4 regions of the Nonomuraea sp. NPDC059023 genome follow, and region 1 is predicted to be linked to each of the others. Evidence: riboswitches for the same ligand, from Rfam matches in the RefSeq annotation. Region 1 holds a riboswitch; each other region holds the start of a gene.

Region 1 (5,029 bases):
CCCGAGATCAGCCGGTCATAGGCGATGACCGGGATCTGCTTCTGCTTGGCCTGATTGACCAGCGGCGCCACGGCGGCGGCGTCCACGGCGTCCAGGACCAGCACGTTCGCGCCCTGGGTGATGGCCGCCTCGACCTGCTGTTGCTGCTTGGCGGCGTCCTGGTCGGCGTTGCTGTAGAGGATCTCGCAGGTCGCGCAGAGCGCCTTGACCTTGGCCTCGAACAGGGGCCGGTCGAAGGCCTCGTACCTGGTCGTCTTGGATTCGGGCAGGAAGAGGGCGATCTTCTTGGCCGCCTGTCCTGTCTGTTCTGTCTGTTCGGCTTGGGAGGGTTGGGCGCTCGCCGTCGTACCCGCGCCGCCGCCACACCCCGCCAGCAGCAGCATCGCCGCTGTGACGGGGACCATCACTCCTCGGTGCATCGCACATCGTTCCTCTCGAGTGCAGCCAGACCCCCGGGTCCACGTACCTTCCAACCAGCCCTTCTCCACCGGCCCACCTGTGCCGGACCTGCCGTCCTTTGGCGGCCGCGCTCGACCTTGCCCTCTTGCCCTGCGCTGTCCTTCCTTGCTTGGGCTCCTCCGTGCCTGGCCTTCTCGCGTCTCGCGGAGTTGTCCCTTGCCCGGCGCGTATCAGGCGGACGTTCCTTTCCGGGGAACGGTGGATCGGGATGGTGGAAGGTGGTTGGTAAGAAAGGTAATTTACTATCCCGCGCGTTGGCTAGAGTCTGCCGTGAAGGGGAGGTCGCGGTGCGAAGCGAGCTGGGAAACCCGCGGTTGCTGCGGGTCATGAACGAGCGGCGCCTACTGGACCAACTCCACCGGGAGGGCCCCGCGTCCAGAGCCGACCTCGCCAAGGTCACCGGCCTGTCCAAGCCCACCGTCTCCGCCGCCCTGGCAGGACTGGAAGAAGACGGGCTGGTCCACCTGGTAGGCGAGGTGTCCGGCCGCCCCGGCCCCGTAACCTCCCTCTACGACGTGAACGCCGCCTCGGCCCACGTCGCCGGCATCGACATCGGCCGCGACTGGATCCGGGTGGCGGTGGCCGATCTCCGGGGGACGTTCGCCGGCCGTACCGACGGACGGAACACCGCACGCACGTCGGCCGAACTGGCCGAACTCGTCGCCCGCCTGGCCCGCGCCGCCGCCCACGAGGCCGAACTCGACTGGTCCGCGATCGTCTGCGCCGTCGTAGGCTCCCCGGGCGTCTACGACCAGAACGCCGGCCGCCTGGACCTCGCCCCCAACCTCCCGGGCCCCGACCTGGCCGACCGCCTGCGCGCCGCGCTCAACGTCGACCTGGTCATCGAGAACGACATCAACCTCGCCGCCGTCGGCGAACACGCGTACGGCGAGGGCCGGGGCAAGTCCAACTTCGCCCTGGTCTCCATCGGCACGGGCGTGGGCATGGGCATAGTCGTCAACGGCGAACTGTACGTGGGCGCCAGGGGCGCCGCCGGCGAGGTCTCCTACCTCCCCGCCACCGACGACCTCCCTACCCCTGATGCCGCGCCTGGCCCCGACACCGCGCCTGGCCCCTACACCCGGTCCGCGCCCGCCGCGCGGTCTGCGCCGGATGTTCCGCTCGTTCCCGACGCGGGGTCCGCAGGTGAGATGCCGTCCGCACCCGACGTTCGGCGCGCCTCCGAAGCGGGGTTCCCCGACACCCAGCGCCCGCCCGGTACGCGGCCCGCTCCGGATCGGCCGTCCGAGGTTTCGAGTGCCGGATCTGTTACTGGGGCGTCGGCCCAGGCTGCGGGGGAGGTGTTCCCTGGCGTGGACCAGGGGGATGCGAGTGTGCGGGAGCACGGGGCAACCGAGACCGTTGCCGCGGCTCCGGGGGTGGTGCGGGCGGCGCGGGCCGCCGGACTGTCCCTGGGAACGGCCAAGGAGATCTTCGCCGCCGCGGAACGGGGTGATCAGGCAGCGCTGTCGGTCGTGGCGGCGGAGGGCCGGCGGATCGGCGGGTTGCTCGTGGCGGTGGCCGCCGTCCTGGACCCGGAGGTGATCGTGCTCTCCGGCGGCGTAGGACACAACCTCGAACTGCTGGGCGACGCCATCCAACGCCGAATCGGCGAACTGGGGCCGCTGCGGCCCACGATCGTGGCCAGCGCTCTGGGTGACAGCGGCGTGTTGCTGGGCGCTGTCGCCCATGCGAGGGGCCGCGCGTGGGACCTGATCTTCTCCACCCGTATGGGCTGAGATCAGCGGGGTACCGCCGGTAAGTGCGCTCGTTGCGGCGGCCGGCCATCCCCGCTGGACGACCGTGTCCGGGGGTGGGCCGCGACAGGGCCCGCGCGACAGAGACCGTGGTCTCTCCCGTGCGTGGATCCTCCCGTGCGTGAGAGAGAAGCCACGCACGGGAGGAACCACGACAGAGCCCGCCGCGACGGGCCGGTGGAATCGGCGTTGTCAGACGACGATCAGGAGACGACGCGCGTCACAGCGTCGCGGTGGGCATGACGGGTGCGGGCGCTTGGCGGAGTTTTTCGAGCCGGGTGGTGAGTTTGACGCCCGCCGGATCCGGACGCACGGCGCCCACGAAGGCGCGCCGGCGCCAGGCGCTCAGCTTTTCCTCCTTGACCACATCACCGGTACGCGGCGAATGCACCATGTGCCCAGGCCGGGAGATCATGCCCACATGCCCCAGCCCCGAGAAGAAGACCAGGTCACCGGGCTTCAGGTTCTTCCAGCTGATCTTTCTGGAGAACGCCGAGTACTGCTGGGCGGCGGTTCGGGGCAGTTCGATGCCCGCGCTTTCGTAGGCGCGGAGCATGAGGCCGGAGCAGTCGTAGCCGCGTTTGGTGGTGCCGCCCCAGACGTACGGGGTGCCGCGCTTGTCCATGGCGTAGGCCAGGGCCTTCTGCCAGCCGGGTTCGGGGGTCCGCTGCTCCTGGATCTCCTTGAGGCCCTGGCTGGTCAGCGTGACGTCATAGGGGTCGACGGTGTTGACGGGAGAAGCGGGGGATGCGGGGGATGCGGGGGATACGGGGGATGCGGTGGCGGGGGATGCGAGGGTGGCCGCGGTGACACCGGTGACGGTGAAGAGCACAGCGGTCGCGATGATGCGAGACAGGGGAATGTCCTTCCACACGGCCTACCGGGTTAGCTGTCGGGCTCGGGCCTGGAAGTCGCCCTACGACGTGGTAAACGCCGATTCGCCCCAATGGGGGAGGTGGGTCCCCGGCTCCGCACTACGGTGTGCGGATTAGGCTGGTGGGACTCTAACGAAACAGTCAAAAGCTTGCAAATCGGGCAAAATGCAGTGTCCGAGAAATGAGATGGGTTGCTCGGCAGGCGAGACGAACCGGTAAGGTACCGCCCATGGAGTCGCGTAGCATTCGCCTGGCCGTCATCCCCGGAGACGGCATCGGTACCGAGGTCGTGACCGAGGGCCTCAAGGTTCTCGGGGCGGTCGGTCCCAAGTTCGACATCACCGAGTACGACCTCGGCGCGGACCGCTACGCCAGGACCGGCGAGGTCCTGCCCGACTCCGTGCTGCAGGAGCTGCGCGGCTACGACGCGATCCTGCTCGGCGCCGTCGGCGATCCCCGCAAGGTGCCGCCCGGCCTGCTGGAGCGCGACCTGCTCCTGCGCATCCGCTTCGACTTCGACCACTACGTCAACCTGCGCCCGGTCAAGCTCCTGCCCGGCGTCGCGACGCCGCTGGCCGACACACCGGCCGAGAACATCGACATCGTCGTCGTCCGTGAGGGCACCGAGTCGCTCTACGCCGGCACCGGCGGGGCCATGCGCAAGGGCACGCCGTACGAGGTGGCCACGCAGGAGTCCATCAACACCGCCTACGGCGTCGAACGCGTCGTCCGCTACGCCTTCGCCAAGGCGCAGAGCCGCCCGCGCAGGAAGCTCACGCTGGTCCACAAGACCAACGTGCTCACCTTCGCCGGTGACCTGTGGCAGCGCACCTTCGACCGCGTGGCCGGGGAGTACCCCGAGGTCACCACCGACTACGTGCACATCGACGCGGCCACGATGTTCTTCGTCAACCAGCCCGAGCGCTTCGACGTGATCGTCACCGACAACCTGTTCGGCGACATCATCACCGACCTCGGCGCCGCGGTGGCCGGTGGCATCGGCCTCGCGGCCAGCGGCAACATCAACCCCGAAGGCGCCGCGCCGAGCATGTTCGAGCCGGTCCACGGCAGCGCGCCCGACATCGCCGGGCAGAGCAAGGCCGACCCGACCGCCACCATCCTCTCGGTCGCCATGCTCCTGGACCACCTCGGGCTGGCCGCCGAGGCCGCCCGCGTCGAGCGGGCCGTCGCCGACGACATCGTCGAGCGCCTCTCGCACACCGCCGCCCGCACCACCAGGGACATCGGCGACGACATCGCCGCCCGAGTATCCGGCGGCGCCTGACGCCGCAGGCCACCGGCCCACGAGCGGCCCGCCGTACCGCAGAACGTGAGATCCCCCACCATCGGGGCCTCACCACAAGTCTGCGGAGGTACGGCGGGCAGCGCGCGAACCCGCAGCTCGTGAACACCCGGTACCGACCTGACAAGCGGCCCAGGCGCCCCCAGCGCACTCGCGGCCGCCTGACCACCCACGCCCGGTGGCTCGCGAGAGCCTCCGGGCGTTTTCGTTGCGCCCTAACGGTCGTCCTTTTAGATGCAGTAAGTTCCCTCTACCCGATCCGGCGCAGAATGGATGCAGGGTAGTCCTCAGAGAAAGAGAAGGATCTCCGTCATGACCACCTCTCAGAAGCTCAGCTTCGACGTGCAGCTATCCGACCACGCTCGCACCGCGGCAGAGCGCGAGGCGGTACTGGCGAGCCCCGGGTTCGGGAAGGCCTTCACCGACCACATGGTCTCGATCGACTACACCGAGGGCACCGGCTGGCACGACGCCCGCCTCACGCCGTACGGACCGCTCACGCTCGACCCCGCGACCTCCGTCTTCCACTACGCGCAGGAACTCTTCGAGGGCCTCAAGGCCTACCGGCACGCGAACGGCTCCATCGTCACCTTCCGCCCCTACGCCAACGCCGCCCGCTTCAACCACTCCTGCGC
Region 2 (5,029 bases), on a different contig from region 1:
GCTGATCGTGCTCGCCGCCGGCTCGGCGATCACCGCTCTGGTACGGCTGGCGCGCATCGGAAAGGAACTGGCGTGATACTCGAGACCGCTCCCTTCCTGGCCGGCGCGCTCGGCGCCAGCGGCGTGGCCGTGTGGATCTCGCACCGGCGCGAGCTCGTCCAGCGCTGGCTGACCTGGGCCGTGGCCGCCCCGGTGGTGACGCTGGCGCTGCTGGCCGGTCCGGTCGGCGCGGCGGCGCTGGCCGCGGCGCTCGGCGTCGTGTGCGCCGCCGAGTACGCCCGGCTGGTCCGGCTGCGCCCGCCGGAGGCCCTGATCCTCGCCGGCGCCGCCGCCGTGCTGCCGTTCCTGCCCTCGCCGCTCGCCGCGGGCCCGTTGCTGCTGCTGGCGCTCGTCCTCGTCCCGGTGCTCGGCGGCGACGCCGAGGACGGCGGCAGGCGGGCCGCGTACTCGGTCTTCGGACTGCTCTGGATCGCGCCGCTGAGCGCCCTGGCCACGCTCGCCCCGGCGACCGCGTTCGCCCTCGTCCTGGCCGTCGCGCTCGCCGACGTCTGCGCCTGGTGCGGCGGCAGGCTCCTGGGCGGGCCCGCGCTGTCGCCGCTGTCACCGGCCAAGACCTGGGGCGGGGTCGCCGGCGGCGCCGCGGGCGGCCTGACGGTCCTGTTCCTGCTGGGCGAGCTCACCCCGGTCACCGCGCTGGCCGTTGCCATCGGAGCGCCGATCGGCGACCTGCTGGAGTCGATGCTCAAGCGGGGCGCCGGGGTCAAGGACGCGGGCACCTGGCTGCCCGGCTTCGGCGGCCTGCTGGACCGCGTGGACTCGCTGCTCGTGGCGCTGGCCGTCGTGGTGGTGCTGCCGTGAGGCTCGGGGCCGCGATGCGGCGGCGGCTGTGGCGTACCGCCTTCGCCTGCAGCGGCGGCCTGGCCGTCGAGGGGCCGGTGCCGGGCGGGCCGTGCGTCGTGGTCGCCAACCACTGCTCCCACGCCGACACCGCCGCCCTGCTGGCCGCGCTGCCCGCGCGGCTGCGTCCGTCCGTGGCCGCCGCCGCCGACTACTGGTTCGCCAACCGGGCGCGGGCGCTGGTCTGCCGGACGCTGGTCTCCGGCTTCCCGGTACGGCGGGGCGGCGGCGGCTCCAGGGACCTGGCGGCAGCCGTACGGCTGCTGGACCAGGGCCGGGTCCTGGTCGTCTACCCGGAGGGCACCCGCTCGCGCGACGGCCGCGTCGGCGACTTCCACGGCGGCGCGGCGCGGCTGGCCGAGGCGGCCGGCGTTCCGATCGTCCCGGTCCTGCTGGAGGGGACCGGCCGGGTGCTGCCGGTGCACGGCCGCCTGAGCCGCGCCCCGGTGACGGTCCGTTTCCTGCCGCCCGTGTCCGACCTGGAGACGGCCCATCACCTCCTGCGCTCCCGACAGCTCCCGACCACTCCCGAAGGGTGAAATTTCATGAAGTGGGCACTTATGCGGCTCCTGATGCGCACCGCCGGCCGTACCAGCCGCGGCATCCGCATCGGCTACCGCCACGGCTTCGACAGCGGCACCATGCTCGACTACGTCTACGTCAACAAGGCCCACGGCTGGCCCCTCGACCGGATCTACCTGAACTCGGTCGGCTGGCGGGCCATCCGCGCCCGCCGAGACCTGCTCAAGGAGGTCATCAGGGACGAGGTCTCCGCCAGGGCGGGCCGCGCGCTGATCCTCGACGTGGCCGCCGGCCCCGGCCGCTACCTGCAGGACGTCGCCAGGGAGCAGCCCGAGGTCGAAGTGGTCTGCCGTGACCTGGCCGCCGACGGCCTGCGCCTGGGCAGGGAACTGGCCAAGGAACGCGGCCTGGCGAACGTCCGCTACGAGCGCGGCGACGCCTTCGACCCCGAGCCGCTGGACCGGCCGGCCGACATCATCGTGGTCAGCGGGCTGTACGAGCTGATCCTGGACGACGAGACGATCAGGAAGTCCCTGGCCAGGCTGCGCGACCTGCTCGCCCACGACGGCGTACTGATCTTCACCACGCAGACCCGCCACCCGCAGCTGGAGTTCATCGCCAACGTGCTGCCCAACCGCGACGGGCGGCTGTGGGTGATGAAGTGCCGCTCGGCCGAGCAGCTGCACACCTGGGCCGTCGAGGCCGGGTACGCCGACGTCGTCAGCAGGCGGGAGAAGGTCGGCCTGTTCACGGTGACCACGGCGACTCAGCGGCCGGAATGTATGACCATGGACGCATGCAGACACGACTGATCGGTCAGATGAGTGTGAGCGCCATCGGGCTCGGCGCGATGCCGATGTCGGTGGAGGGCCACATGCCCGACGAGGAGCAGTCGATCAGGACCATCCACGCGGCCCTGGACGCCGGGATCACGCTGATCGACACCGCCGACGCCTACACGCCGACGGAGGCCGAGGTCGGGCACAACGAGCGCATCGTGGCCAAGGCGCTGGCGAGCTGGGGCGGCGACAAGGACGCGGTGCTGGTGGCCACCAAGGGCGGGCACACCCGGCCGCGCGGGCGCTGGGACGTGGACGGCCGGCCTGAATACCTGAAGCAGGCCTGCGACCGCTCGCTCAAGGCGCTGGGCGTCGAGTCGATCGGGCTTTACCAGCATCACCGGCCGGACCCGGCGGTGCCGTACGAGGAGTCGATCGGCACGCTCGTGGACCTGCTCGACGCCGGGAAGATCCGGATGGCCGGGATCTCCAACGCCAACCCGGTCCAGATCAGGCAGGCCAACGAGATCCTCGGCGGGCGGCTGGTGAGCGTGCAGAACCAGTACTCGCCGAGCTTCCGGGGCAGTGAGCCGGAGGTGGACGTCTGCGAGGAGATCGGCGTGGCGTTCCTGCCGTGGGAGCCGCTGGGGGGCATGAACCACGTCGGCCGCCTCGGCCGCCGCCACGCCGCCTTCGGGGAGGTCGCCGCCGAGCGCGGGGTCTCGCCGCAGCGGGTCTGCCTGGCGTGGGAGCTGGCCAGGAGCCCGGTGATGATCCCGATCCCCGGCTCCAGCCGCCCGGCGACGATCCTCGACTCGCTGGCCGCCGCCGACCTGGAGCTCACCGCGGAGGAGCTGGCCAGGCTGGGCTGACGCGGTGCCCGGTTTCGCGTCAGGTCGGCCGTCGTGCGAAGCTGTTGTGGTCCCCAACACCAGGAGGTCCTCATGGCGGAAACACCGGAGCCGGAAGTCAGCGAAACTCCCGAGGACGAGATGAAGCGCAAGTTCCGGGAGGCCCTGGAGCGTAAGCGCAATCAGCACTCCGACTCGGGTGCGGGTGGCAGGGGCACGGATCAGTCAAAGATCCACGGCGCACACGGCCCTGCTGCCAGCAAGCGTTCGTTCCGGCGCAAGAGCGGCGGCTGAGCCGGCGTTCTGAGGGGGTACGGCTTGGCCGTACCCCCCTTTTTCTTGACCTTCTTAGGTAGATCTTCGCCCGTTTCATGGCGATTGTTTTGCTTTTGCCGTCTTTGGCACTTACAGTCCTAAGCGTTACCAGTTGGCGACCCGACCCTTCACCAGGAAGAGGCGGCCGGCTGGCGCCGAATCCCGTACCCACGGGAACCGGGGAACCAATGTTCCTTGGGGTGAATCCGACGTACGCGTCGGTAGGGCATCTCCACGCCCGAACCCGTCAGCTAACCCGGTAGGCGCGATGGAGAGGACTGATCTTTTCATGCACCACCGCGATGAACCCCCATTCCGCGTAGTTTCACCCGCCGCCTACTGAGCGGCCCCTTCCCCAGGCTTTCCCCCCGCGCTTTCGCGTAGCGTCCGTTCGGCTTTGTGCCCGGCTACGCCCCTTTGACGAGCGCATTTCCCCTGTCCCCGCACAAAGGACTTCTCTTCTTCATGTCTTCCCGCTTTGGCATGCGTTCTTTCACCATGCTCGCCTCCGTCGCCGTCATCGGCGCGGTCACCCTCAGCACCGGCGCAACCGCACACGCGGATGACTTCTCCGAGAAGAAGCCCCTTCTCAAGGGCTCCACCACCGCCTCCTACTACTGGGACGACGCCTCCGGCCGCAACGGCGACACCGGTCTTCCCGCCTCCGGCAAGCCCATGCAGAAGGGCCTGGCCGCCAGCCCGAGCTGGCCCCTCCTGACCGAGGGCTACGTCATCTACAAGGGCAAGAAGGAGCCGTTCTTCGTCGGCGACCGCGGCCCCGGGGTCCCCTCGAACAGGGGCATCATGCTCGACCTCGACGCCAAGACCTTCGCCTCGCTGACCGGCGGCAAGTTCAACTCCAGCTCGCTGACCGTCGACGGCGTCGGCGGCCAGGGCCACATCAAGATCGAGTACGTCATCACCAAGTGGGGCCCCGGCGTGGGCAAGAAGAACCACCCCGTCGCCTTCTCCACCGGCGCCTGGTCCCGCAAGGACGCCAAGCCGGCCACGCCCCCGGTCGTGACCGCGGAGGAGAAGACCGAGAAGAAGGACGAGAGGCCCGAGACCCCGGCCGCTCCCGCGCAGGTCGCCAAGAAGGCTCCCGAGCAGGCTCCTGAGAAGGCCCCCGAGCAGACCTCCGCACAGGCCTCCGAGCGGGAGAAGGCGCCGCAGGCCGAGCTGGCCGCGGCGGTCACCACCCGCGAGACCGAGTCGAACGGTGTGGGCGGCCTCGCCCTCATCAGCGCCCTGGCCCTCCTGAGCGGCGGCATGTTCCTGGCCCGCGGCCGCATCCGCAAGGCGTTCGACCGCTGACCTCTTTACTCATGGGGAACAGAATGTGATTCTGTTTCCCATGACCCAGCGCGCGGCCGTCAACGGCATCGAGATCGTCTACGACAGCTTCGGCTCGCCACAAGCACGGCCACTGCTGCTCATCATGGGGCTCGGCGCCCAGCTCATCCACTGGGACGAGGAGTTCTGTGAGCTCCTCGCCGAGCAGGGTCACTATGTCGTCCGGTTCGACAACCGCGACGCCGGTGAATCCACGCATCTTCACGAGGCGGGCGTTCCGGAATTCGGATCGCCCGCTTCGCCGTACCTGCTGGCGGACATGGCGCGGGACGCGGCCGGGCTGATCGACGCGCTCGGCTGGCCCGCCGCGCA
Region 3 (5,029 bases), on a different contig from region 1:
GTGTGATGTGGCTACCACCAAACCGCCACGGGTATGAAATAAATCGCCACGCTCGCGAAGCTCCCGGTACTTTCCGTACGGGTCACGCCGGAACCCGGGATCGAACGGATCGAATCCCAGCACGTCGGCGGGGGTCAGTGTCGGTGACCGAGGGGCGTTGTAAGGATCAGTGAGATCGCTCATCGTGCCCCGAAGTGTGACGACATATGGCGAGTAGTTCACATAGATTTGATCATGTCAATACAGCTGGTCAAGCTGGGCAATTGTCGAGCTTGACGACCTTTCCTGAATGCGTTTACCGTCTGCGGGACGAGCGCGTTGCGCGGTCCGATACGTCTGCGAGTTCTGCTGTTGGGGGGAGGGCTCCCGATGGATGTGCTCACCGAGGGCGTTGAGCTGAGCCACGCCGATTTAGCCTTGCTCGCCGAGCTGGCCAAGGGAGTCACGGTCGATCGGGTAGGGCGCCGGCTGGAGATCAGCGGACGCACGGTACGCCGCCGTTTGCGAGGGATATGCGACAGGATCGGTGTGGCCACCGCCATCGAGGCGGTGGCCTGGGCGGCACGCCGCCAGCTGATCTAGCAGGACCGAGACTCGACCCCGCCGGTTCGCCCGGCGGGGTCGGTTTTGGCTGGCGTGGGTTCCTGGTTCCGTCTCTTTGGCGGGGTCAGTTCGCGATGCGGACCGCGCCCGCCCACGGGCGGCGGGAGATCGACGCCAGGCGCACGACGTCGCCGGTCTGCGGCGCGTGCACCATCATGCCGCCGCCGACGTAGATGCCGACGTGGTGCAGGTCGCTGTAGAAGAACACCAGGTCACCGGGGCGCAGCTCCTCGCGGGAGATGCGGGTGCCGGCCGTCCACTGGTCGCCGGTGTAGTGCGGCAGCGAGATGCCGACCCGCTGGTAGGCCGCCATGACCAGGCCCGAGCAGTCGTAGGAGCTGGGACCCTCGGCGCCCCACACGTACGGCTTGAGCTGCTGCGTCAGCGCCCACCTGGCCGCCTCGGCCGCCTTGCCGGAGCCGGCGATCGGCAGGCTGACCCGCACCGCGCGGGTGCCCGGCCGCCCGGCCTCGCCGATGGCCCGCTGGAACAGGTCGCTCTCGACCTTCTTGACCAGCTTGCTGATCTTGTCGCGCCGGGCGTCCAGGTCCTCGACGATCTCGGTGACCTTGTCGATGCGGGTCTTCGCCTCGGACTGCGCCTTCTCGGCCAGTTCCCTGGCGCGGGTGACCTGGTTGACCTCCTCGCCCTGCTGCTGCTCCAGCGCGAAGCTGGTCGCGGCGCGGTCGAGGAAGAGCTCGGGGTCGTCGGAGGCGGCGAAGGCGAGGGCGCGGCTGAAGCCGCCCATCATGTACTCGCTCTGGGCGAGCATGCCCGCCCGCTGGCGCTTGGCGGCGAGATCGGCCTCGCTGGAGGCCAGCGTCTTCTTGGCGGCGTCGACGGCCTTCTGGGCGTCCCTGAGCTTCACACGCTGGCCGTTGAACTGCTCGCTGAGCGTCTCGATCTCCGTGTGGAGCTTCTCGGCCTGCTCCGACAGTTGCTTGAGCGACGGCTTCGGATCGGCGGCGGCGGAACCGAGAGGCGTGACGGTGAACGTCACCGCGGCTACGGCTGCCGTCAGGACGACCAGCCGCTTCTTGATGCCTGGTTCGGGAGGGCGGGCATGCTTGCCCGCGGGCTTCCCCTCACGGTTACGCGTGCGCTTCACCAACCAGCTCCTCTCATGGCCGCCTACCGGGTTAGCTGACGGGTTCGGGCCGGAGCAGCCCTACCGAGCCGTGGCTCGGATTCACCCCGGGATGGCCTGCGGCCACTGGCGGGTCCCCGGCTCCCCAGGGGAGGGGATTAGGCGTGCCGCCGCGCGTAAGAACGCGGGTGACATCGACGCTGGACACTAGTGCACTCCAGGTTCGTGCTCAACCAGAACTGCCAAGTCTGTTGAGGTTTCACAACCGAAGTGTCACGGGGGGATCACGTGCTCCGCCGTACAGGAGCGACTTTATGCGCACTTTGCGGGTGCATGGGACGTACGTGAGGTTCGGCGTCACCGAGGGAGTCATTGCTCGTCACTGGCTATTCGCCTGGTGGTTGAGGGGGCGATGGCTGTTGTCGGGCATGCTCGTCCACTGGGTGAGATGGTTGAGGAAGTAGGCGGGCAAATAGGGGGCAGCCGTAATTGCGTCTGTACTCTGAAGTGCCATGGAACAGGTCGCCGAACGGGCGGTACCCGACATCGAGGTCGTCGTGAGGCGGGCTCGCACGCCGGATGTCCGGACGATCAGGCGCCTGGTCGACACTTATGCCGGAGCCGGGCCGCGCCTGCTGGAAAAAGCCACGGTCACTCTTTACGAGGACGTCCAGGAGTTCTGGGTGGCTGAGCGTGGCGGGCAGGTCGTCGGATGCGGTGCCCTGCACGTGTTGTGGGAGGACCTCGCCGAGATTCGCACCGTGGCCGTCGATCCCGACGCCCGCGGTCTCGGAGTTGGGGGCCAAATCGTTACCGCTTTGATCGGAACGGCCCGCGAACTCGGGCTGCGGCGGGTGTTCTGCCTGACATTCGCGGTAGATTTCTTCGCCGCGCATGGGTTCCGCCCGATCCAGGGCACGCCGGTATCTCCCGAGGTCTACGCCGAGCTGCTCGCCTCCTATGACGAGGGCGTAGCCGAGTTCCTCGACTTGGAGCACGTCAAGCCCAACACCCTGGGCAACACCAGGATGCTGCTCCACCTGCCGTCGTTTGACTCGGACCTCGACCAAAGGGAAAGGTGATTGTAGATACCTATGTCGATACGTTGGGCAGCGAAGGCATGTGTCCTGACATGTGCCACATGCACACTCGAAGCGAGGTGACACGGTGAGCACCGGACAGCCGCCGTATCCACAGGACGACCCCGGCGACAACTCCGGGACTCCCGAATACGGACAGCACAACGCGGGCCACGCACAGGGCGAGCCCGACCCGGACGTGACCGTTGTGGGTTACCGCCAAGACGGCGACCCCTACGGCCAGCAGGGATACGGACAGCAGTCCGGCTCCCAGCCGGGTTACGGTCAGCAGCCCCAGTACGGCCAGCAGCAGGGATACGGTCAGCAGCAGCCCCAGTACGGCCAGCAGCCCGGCTCGCAGCCGGGTTACGGCCAGCAGCCTGGCTACGGCCAGCAGGCCCAGCAGCAGCCCGAGTACGGCCAGCAGCCGGGTTACGGTCAGCAGCAGCCCGGCTACGGCCAGCAGCCCGGTTACGGCCAGCAGGCCCAGTCGCAACCCGGCTACGGCCAGCAGCAGCCCGAGTACGGCCAGCAGCCCGGCTCCCAGCCGGGTTACGGCCAGCCTGGCTACGGTCAGCAGCAGCCTCAGTACGGCCAGCAGCCCGGCTCGCAGCCGGGTTACGGCCAGCAGCCTGGCTACGGCCAGCAGGCCCCGTCCGGGCAGCAGTACGCCCAGCCGGGCTACGGCCAGCAGCCGGGTTACGGCCAGCAGCAGCCCGGATACGGTCAGCAGCAGCAGCCGCAGGGCTACGGCCAGCAGGGCTTCCAGCCCGGCTACGGCAAGCCCTACGGTCAGCCGGTGGGCGTCCAGCCGCCCGGCGCGCCCGCGCCGCTGGCCGAGTGGTGGCAGCGGCTGGTAGCCCGAATCATCGACGGTGTGCTCTTCGGCATCGTCTACTGGGTGATCACGCTGATCATGGCCGGCCTGTTCCTGGCGACCTACAGCTCGCTCGACGGTTCCAGCTCGGGCTTCTTCGGCTCAGTGGTCATCGGGCTCATCTCGGGTGTGCTGGTCGGGGCGATCTACATCGCCTACGAGCTGATCATGACCAAGATGAACGGGCAGACGCTCGGCAAGATCGTCATGGGCATCAAGATCGTCCCGGCCGGCGGCACCATGCCGCACGGCGGGCTGTCCACCGACATCGCGATGAAGCGGGCCGGCGTGACGTGGGGCGGATACCTGATCTCGGGCATCCCGTTCCTCGGCTGGCTCGGCTACATCTTCGTCGCGCTGAACGGCGCCTCGCAGCTGTGGGACAAGCCGCTGCAGCAGACGTTCGCCGACAAGGTCGCGCGTACCGTGGTGGTCAAGATCAAGTAGTGGTCGGGTCATGGATTCAGGGGTCACCGCCCGGTGGCCCCTGTTTCATGTGGCGCCGTGCCGTACCAGAATGAGGGGACAGCCGATCTAAAGGCCGTCGAGAGGTTGAGGCTATGGCCGCGCCCGCCCAACGCGCAGTGACCGCCGAATGGTGGGAGCGTCTGGTCGCGCGCCTCATTGAGGCCTTGGTCTTCGGCGTGTTCTATTACATTCTGTTCATCGGGCTGTGGACACTCTTCCGGTCTGTAGGGCTGCTTGAGGTCTTCGAGGGTCGCTGGCCCGAGGTCATCGCCTGGTTCGGCGCGGGCCTTGTCTATACGGTCTACGACTGGGTGTCGCATTCCGCGGGCGGCCGTACCTTCGGGCAGGCGATCATGCGGATTCGCGTCGTTCCTGCGGACGGCGCCGTTGTCACCTCCCATGGGCTGCTGAAACGTTCGCTGCTGTATCCGGGACCGACCATGTTGATGGGCATTCCGGTGCTCGATCTGGGGGCCGCGGTGGTCGCCTTCGGCGTGGGGATGCTCATCCTCATCGACCGTCCCCAGCTGCGCGGTCCCCATGACCGGCTGGCGGGAACGCGGGTGGTCAAAGACCTGCGCGAGCCGGGGCGGGCGGGATAGCCCAAAAATTTCCCTTGATCCGGTAAGGAGCCTGGAGAGACTGGCATTAGGCTGTCAGTCGCCCAGGTCACCCCTTGTCGGCGACCTGTCTCACCGGTGGCATCCGCGTGGCGCTATGGTCGGGCGTCGGCGGTTGTCCGCCACACGGCCCCCACGCGCGGCGCCGCGCCCGAGGCGTTCAGCCGGCTCCTGGGAAATCTGCCGCCGTGGAAACCCCGATCGGCGCGCGGGCCGAGGACGAATGGAAGGCCTTACGGAAGCATTGGCGGGCGCCGTGACACCGGCTGGAGTCACCGGTTCCTTCGACTTTGGC
Region 4 (5,029 bases), on a different contig from region 1:
CCCGCGTTCTCGACGCCGGTTGCGGCGACGGCGCGCTGGCCGGCGCGCTGATCGCGCGCGGCCACGACGTCACCGCCATCGACCTCGACCCGTCCGCGGCGCTCGCGGCGGGCGTGCCCGCGAAGCGCGCCGACCTGACGCTCTACGAGGACGACCCGTTCGACGTCATCGTGCTGTCACTGTCGCTGCACCACATGCACCCGCTGGGGGCCGCACTCGACCGGGCGGCCGCGCTCCTGAAGCCGGGCGGGCTGCTCGTGGTGGACGAGTTCGCCTGGGACTGGGCCGACGAGGCCGCCGCCACCTGGTTCTACGACGCCGGAACCCTGCTCGGCCGCTTCGACGGGCCCGAGCGCGACCCGGTGACCCGCTGGCGCGAGGCGCACGTCGATCATTCGCCCGCGGGGGACATGCTCGACGCCATCGCCGCCCGGTTCGAGATCCGGCGGACGCGGCGCGTGCCGTACCTCTTCCGCTATCTCGGCGGCGAGCACGCCGCGCGGCTGAAGGAGATCGAAGAGGTACGGCACACGCCGACCGGCTTCCGGCTGACCGCTGTGACGCGTGTGACAGGAGGGGCGGAAGGGACCTGACTCACCCCTGGAGCTCCAAGTGTGAGGAGGGTCACATTTGAGTAACGGGACCCCGCTGTCCAGCAGGAGTTCCCGTCCTGACAGGGTCCTTTATCTGATCTTTACAGCTTTGCCAGGACTTTGCCGGGTCATGAACCCGGGAGTACGTTCTGGCGTCGCGGCGAACAAGCCATGGCGCCGCGAACCGGCATCGGCCCCGTCCGGGCTCGATGAGGACCCATAGAGATCCGCCGGTCGCCCCCGTCCGACAAGGGGCCGCGACCTGCCGAGTCCGTGCAGCCAGGAGGCACGGAGCCGGGGAACCACCGATCCCATTCCCCCGGGATCAAGGGGTGAATCGGCGCGTTCAGCGTGCCGTAGGGCGACTTCCAGGCCCGAATCCGTCAGCTAACCCGGTAGGCGTTCGTGGAAGAACCAAGGAGAAATCCTGTCTACCTCCCTGCACAACCCCCGTCTTGTTCTCGGTGGCGCGGCGCTCGCCATGACCGTGACGGCCGGAGGGTTCGCCCTCCATGCCCCGGCGGCCCAGGCGGCGACCACGGCCAAGACCACCACCTCGGCCAAGACGGCGACGCAGTCGACGACTGCCCGGCAGAAGAGCAAGGCCCGCAAGGCCGTCTCCGCGGCAAGGGCGCAGATCGGCGACCCGTACCGCTACGGCGGAACGGGACCCGGCGCCTTCGACTGCTCCGGTCTCGTCCAGTTCGCCTGGAAGAAGGCCGGAGTCAAGATCCCCCGCGTGACGCACAGCCAGTACGCGCGCATCAAGAAGAAGATCTCGTGGAAGTCTCTGCAGCCGGGTGACCTGCTGTTCTTCCGCGGTCGAGGCCACGTCGGCATGTACGTCGGCAACGGCAAGATGGTCCACTCGCCGAGTTCCGGCAAGCGGGTGCGCATCGAGCGGCTCAGCGGATGGCGCAAGTCGTCCTTCGCGGGAGCCGTCCGGCCCGGTCTGTAGTCGTCCGGACCGAAAGGCCCCGTCCCCTCCCGGGACGGGGCCTTCGCGCGTCCGGCTACCATCAGGGCCGTGGTCGTGAGCCGTCGCGCCGCGCTCGCGGCCCTCCTGGTCTTCGCGCTGGGCTGCGCCCCCGAGCGGGCTCCTGACGCGGGAGCGGACCGCGGCGACCTTCAGCGGCGCGCCGAGCGGGCGGCGGCGCGCGTCGCGGCGATCCTCGGGCAGCCGGTACGGCCCAGCGTCGAACTCGCCGAGAACGCGGCACACGCGGCGCGGACCGCGGGCGTGGGCTCGGTCGAGGGCCTGGCCGCGATCGCCCACGACGGCAGGGTCATCGTGATCCCGGAGAACTACGCCAAACTCAACCCCACCGGACGCGACGTCGTCCTCGCCCACGAGCTGACTCACGTCGCCGCCGGCACCGGCGGGCTGCCGGTCTGGCTGTACGAGGGGTTCGCCGACTACGTGGCCTACAAGGACGCGGGCCTGGCCGTGCCCGTGGCGGCGGCCGAACTCGCCACCGAGGTACGTGCCGGACGGGTGCCCGGGAAACTGCCCGGGGCTGACGCGTTCGCGCCCGGGGCCGCGCGGCTGGCACAGTCCTACCAGGAGGCCTGGCTGGCGTGTCGCTTCCTGGCCGCGCGCTTCGGCGAGGACAGGCTGGTGAGGCTCTACCGCGACGCGCGGCGGCTGGGCGTGGAACGGGCCCTGCCCCTGCCGTCCGGCGAGCTCGTCGCCGGATGGCGCGCCTATCTACGGGAGGAACTCGAGTGACCGATCAGCGGGACAAGGCCCCCGCGCGGATACGGCGGCAGGCCGGGATCGCCGCCGTCGTGCTCGGCGCCGTCGTGGTCGCGGTCGCCGCGTTCACCACGCCGTGGCGGGCGCTGCCGCCGGGAGCGCCCCAGGTCGCCCCCGATCCGGCCCGCGACTTCTCCGCCGCCGAGATCGCCAGGTCGCAGGCGTTCGACGCGGCGACCAGCGTGCCGTCGTACCTGTCGTTCGGGCTCACGATCCTGTTCGCCGGGCTGCTGGTCGCCACGCCGCTCGGCGCGAAAGTCCTCGGGCGGCTCAAGGGCCCGTGGTGGCTGCGGGTCCTGCTGGGCGTCCTGCTGCTCACGGTGCTGGTCGAGGTCGTGCGCTGGCCGCTCGGAATGTGGTTCGAGGTACGGCTGCGCGAGTTCGGCCTGTCCACGCAGGACTGGGCGGGCTGGAGCGGCGACCGGCTGAAGAACATCGCGGTCCGGGTCGTGCTGCTGTCCATCATGATCGTGGCACTGGTGGGCCTGGCGCGCAGGTTCCGGCGCTGGTGGGTGCCAGCGGCCGTGGGCGCAGCCGCGCTGACCGTCGCCGCCTCGTTCGTGTATCCGGTCGTCTTCGAGCCGCTGTTCAACGACTTCCGGCCCATGCCGCCGTCCCAGTTGCGTACCGGCCTGCTGGCCATGGCCGAGCGCGACGGCGTACCGGTCGAGGACGTGCTCGTCGCCGACGCCTCCCGCCGCACGACCGCGCTCAACGCCTACGTCTCCGGCTTCGGCGCCACCCGCCGCATCGTCGTCTACGACACGCTGCTCAAGGCGCCGGAGCGGGACGTCGAACTCGTCGTCGCCCACGAACTCGGCCACGCCAAGTACGACGACGTTCTCAACGGCACGCTCATCGGCGCGCTGGGCGCCGCGTTCGGCGCCGCCCTGCTGTTCGCGTTCTTCCCGCTGGTACGGCGGCGCGCCCGCGTCACCGCCATCACCGAACCCCTGGCCGTGGGCGCCGTCATGGGCCTGATGAGCCTGGCCACCGTGCTGTCGGGGCCCGCCCAGAACGTCGTCAGCCGCCACGTCGAGGCCCGCGCCGACGCCCACGCCCTCGACCTCACCCGCGACCCGGCGACGTTCACGGCCATGCAGAAGCGGCTGGCCACGACCAACATCTCCGACCTCGCGCCGGACGCCGTCGAGTACGTCCTGTACGCCTCCCACCCCACCGCGCCGCAGCGCATCGCCATGGCCCGCTCCTGGGCGCTGCTGAACGGCGTCCCGGAGCCGTGAGGCGCGTCCTCATCGTCACGAACGACTTCCCGCCACGTCAGGGTGGCATCCAGTCGTTCGTGCACGGGCTGGCGGTGCGCACACCCGGGGCCGTCGTCTACGCGCCCGCCTGGGCGGGCAGCGCCGAGTTCGACCGGCGGCAGCCGTACCCGATCGTCCGGCACCCCACCTCGCTCATGCTGCCCACGCCCGGCGTCGCGCGGCGGGCCGCCCGGCTCGTGACCCGCCTCGGCGCCGACACCGTGGTCTTCGGCGCCGCGGCCCCTCTGGGGCTGCTCGCGCCCCGCCTGCGCGCGGCGGGGGCGCGGCGGGTGGTGATGCTGACGCACGGCCACGAGGCGTCCTGGGCGAGCACGCCGCTCCTGCGCGGCGTGCTGCGTCGCATCGGCGCGCACGCCGACGTGGTGACCTACCTAGGGGAGTACACGCGCGCGCGGCTCGCCGGGGTCGTTCCCGCGGCCAAGCTGGTACGGCTGGCGCCCGGCGTCGACACGGCGGCCTTCCATCCCGGCGTGGCGCCCGCGGGCTCCTTCGGGGGGCCGGTGGTCGTGTGCGTGTCCCGGCTGGTGCGGCGCAAGGGGCAGGACCAGCTGATCAAGGCCTGGCCCAGGGTGTTGCGGGCGGTGCCGGACGCGGTGCTGCTGCTGGTGGGGGACGGGCCGGACCGGCGCCGCCTGGAACGGCTGGCGGCCCGGACCCGGTCGGTGGTGTTCGCCGGGGCGGTGCCGGGGGAGAGCCTGCCGGGGTACTACGCGGCCGGTGACGTCTTCGCCATGCCCTGCCGTACGCGGTTGCGGGGGGCGGACGTGGAGGGGCTCGGAATCGTCTTCCTGGAGGCGTCGGCCAGCGGGTTGCCCGTGGTGGCGGGGGCCTCCGGCGGGGCGCCGGATGCCGTACGCCAAGGGGAGACCGGGCTGGTCGTGGACGGCGGGTCGGTCGGCGCGGTCGCTCAGGCGCTGGTCGAGCTGCTGGAGGATCGGGAGCGGGCGGGGAAGATGGGGGCGCTGGGGCGCGAGTGGATCACGTCCGCTTGGTCGTGGGAGCTGGTGGCGAGGCGTTTCCGCGACATTCTCTCCGGGTGACGTCGGGGTGATGCTCTTCTGTGTCAGCCTGTGGCTTGCCATGACAGCATTCTGATGTCATGATGACGTCATGGACCTGACGCCCCACATCGACACCCTCCGCAGGGAGCTCACCGCCGCCGCCGACGTGGGCGGCGCGGACATGCGGGCCGCGGCCGAGTCGCTGACCTCGGCGCTGGAGTCCTCCGTGCGGCTGACGCTGCTGGAGGTGCTGTCGGACGCGGCGGAGTCGGTGACCAGCCAGATCGAGCCCGGCCTCGTCGAGCTGCGGATCCGCGGCAGGGAGCCGGAGCTGGTGGTCACCGTCCCACCCGGCCCCGACCCGAACTGGGGCGTCGCCCCCGGCCAGGCCCC

Evidence for each region. Region 1 has a riboswitch for cyclic di-AMP ahead of ACFWYW_RS33625 (C40 family peptidase). Riboswitches for the same ligand answer to the same signal wherever they lie in the genome.
Region 2: linked by a shared signal. The riboswitch ahead of ACFWYW_RS16215 (hypothetical protein) and the one ahead of ACFWYW_RS33625 (C40 family peptidase) in region 1 are both predicted to bind cyclic di-AMP.
Region 3: linked by a shared signal. The riboswitch ahead of ACFWYW_RS49120 (NlpC/P60 family protein) and the one ahead of ACFWYW_RS33625 (C40 family peptidase) in region 1 are both predicted to bind cyclic di-AMP.
Region 4: linked by a shared signal. The riboswitch ahead of ACFWYW_RS07385 (C40 family peptidase) and the one ahead of ACFWYW_RS33625 (C40 family peptidase) in region 1 are both predicted to bind cyclic di-AMP.

Annotation. Positions count from the first base shown of each region.
Region 1 covers NZ_JBHYIO010000023.1:4,783-9,811, forward strand. Annotated here, with positions in the region: gene ACFWYW_RS33615 (sugar ABC transporter substrate-binding protein) at 1-404, opposite strand, end outside; gene ACFWYW_RS33620 (ROK family protein) at 747-2,198, shown strand; gene ACFWYW_RS33625 (C40 family peptidase) at 2,437-3,048, opposite strand; cyclic di-AMP (ydaO/yuaA leader) riboswitch at 3,076-3,221, opposite strand; gene ACFWYW_RS33630 (3-isopropylmalate dehydrogenase) at 3,321-4,376, shown strand; gene ACFWYW_RS33635 (branched-chain amino acid aminotransferase) at 4,707-5,029, shown strand, end outside.
Region 2 covers NZ_JBHYIO010000008.1:131,193-136,221, forward strand. Annotated here, with positions in the region: gene ACFWYW_RS16185 (CDP-alcohol phosphatidyltransferase family protein) at 1-76, shown strand, start outside; gene ACFWYW_RS16190 (phosphatidate cytidylyltransferase) at 73-858, shown strand; gene ACFWYW_RS16195 (lysophospholipid acyltransferase family protein) at 855-1,436, shown strand; gene ACFWYW_RS16200 (class I SAM-dependent methyltransferase family protein) at 1,443-2,231, shown strand; gene ACFWYW_RS16205 (aldo/keto reductase) at 2,216-3,070, shown strand; gene ACFWYW_RS16210 (DUF5302 domain-containing protein) at 3,143-3,343, shown strand; cyclic di-AMP (ydaO/yuaA leader) riboswitch at 3,508-3,645, shown strand; gene ACFWYW_RS16215 (hypothetical protein) at 3,830-4,678, shown strand; gene ACFWYW_RS16220 (alpha/beta fold hydrolase) at 4,719-5,029, shown strand, end outside.
Region 3 covers NZ_JBHYIO010000044.1:82,112-87,140, forward strand. Annotated here, with positions in the region: gene ACFWYW_RS49110 (cytochrome P450) at 1-18, opposite strand, end outside; gene ACFWYW_RS49115 (LuxR C-terminal-related transcriptional regulator) at 370-582, shown strand; gene ACFWYW_RS49120 (NlpC/P60 family protein) at 668-1,711, opposite strand; cyclic di-AMP (ydaO/yuaA leader) riboswitch at 1,717-1,865, opposite strand; gene ACFWYW_RS49125 (amino-acid N-acetyltransferase) at 2,203-2,772, shown strand; gene ACFWYW_RS49130 (RDD family protein) at 2,858-4,093, shown strand; gene ACFWYW_RS49135 (RDD family protein) at 4,207-4,716, shown strand.
Region 4 covers NZ_JBHYIO010000003.1:307,995-313,023, reverse strand. Annotated here, with positions in the region: gene ACFWYW_RS07390 (class I SAM-dependent methyltransferase) at 1-593, shown strand, start outside; cyclic di-AMP (ydaO/yuaA leader) riboswitch at 847-1,010, shown strand; gene ACFWYW_RS07385 (C40 family peptidase) at 1,075-1,551, shown strand; gene ACFWYW_RS07380 (hypothetical protein) at 1,621-2,322, shown strand; gene ACFWYW_RS07375 (M48 family metallopeptidase) at 2,319-3,593, shown strand; gene ACFWYW_RS07370 (glycosyltransferase family 4 protein) at 3,590-4,675, shown strand; gene ACFWYW_RS07365 (hypothetical protein) at 4,746-5,029, shown strand, end outside.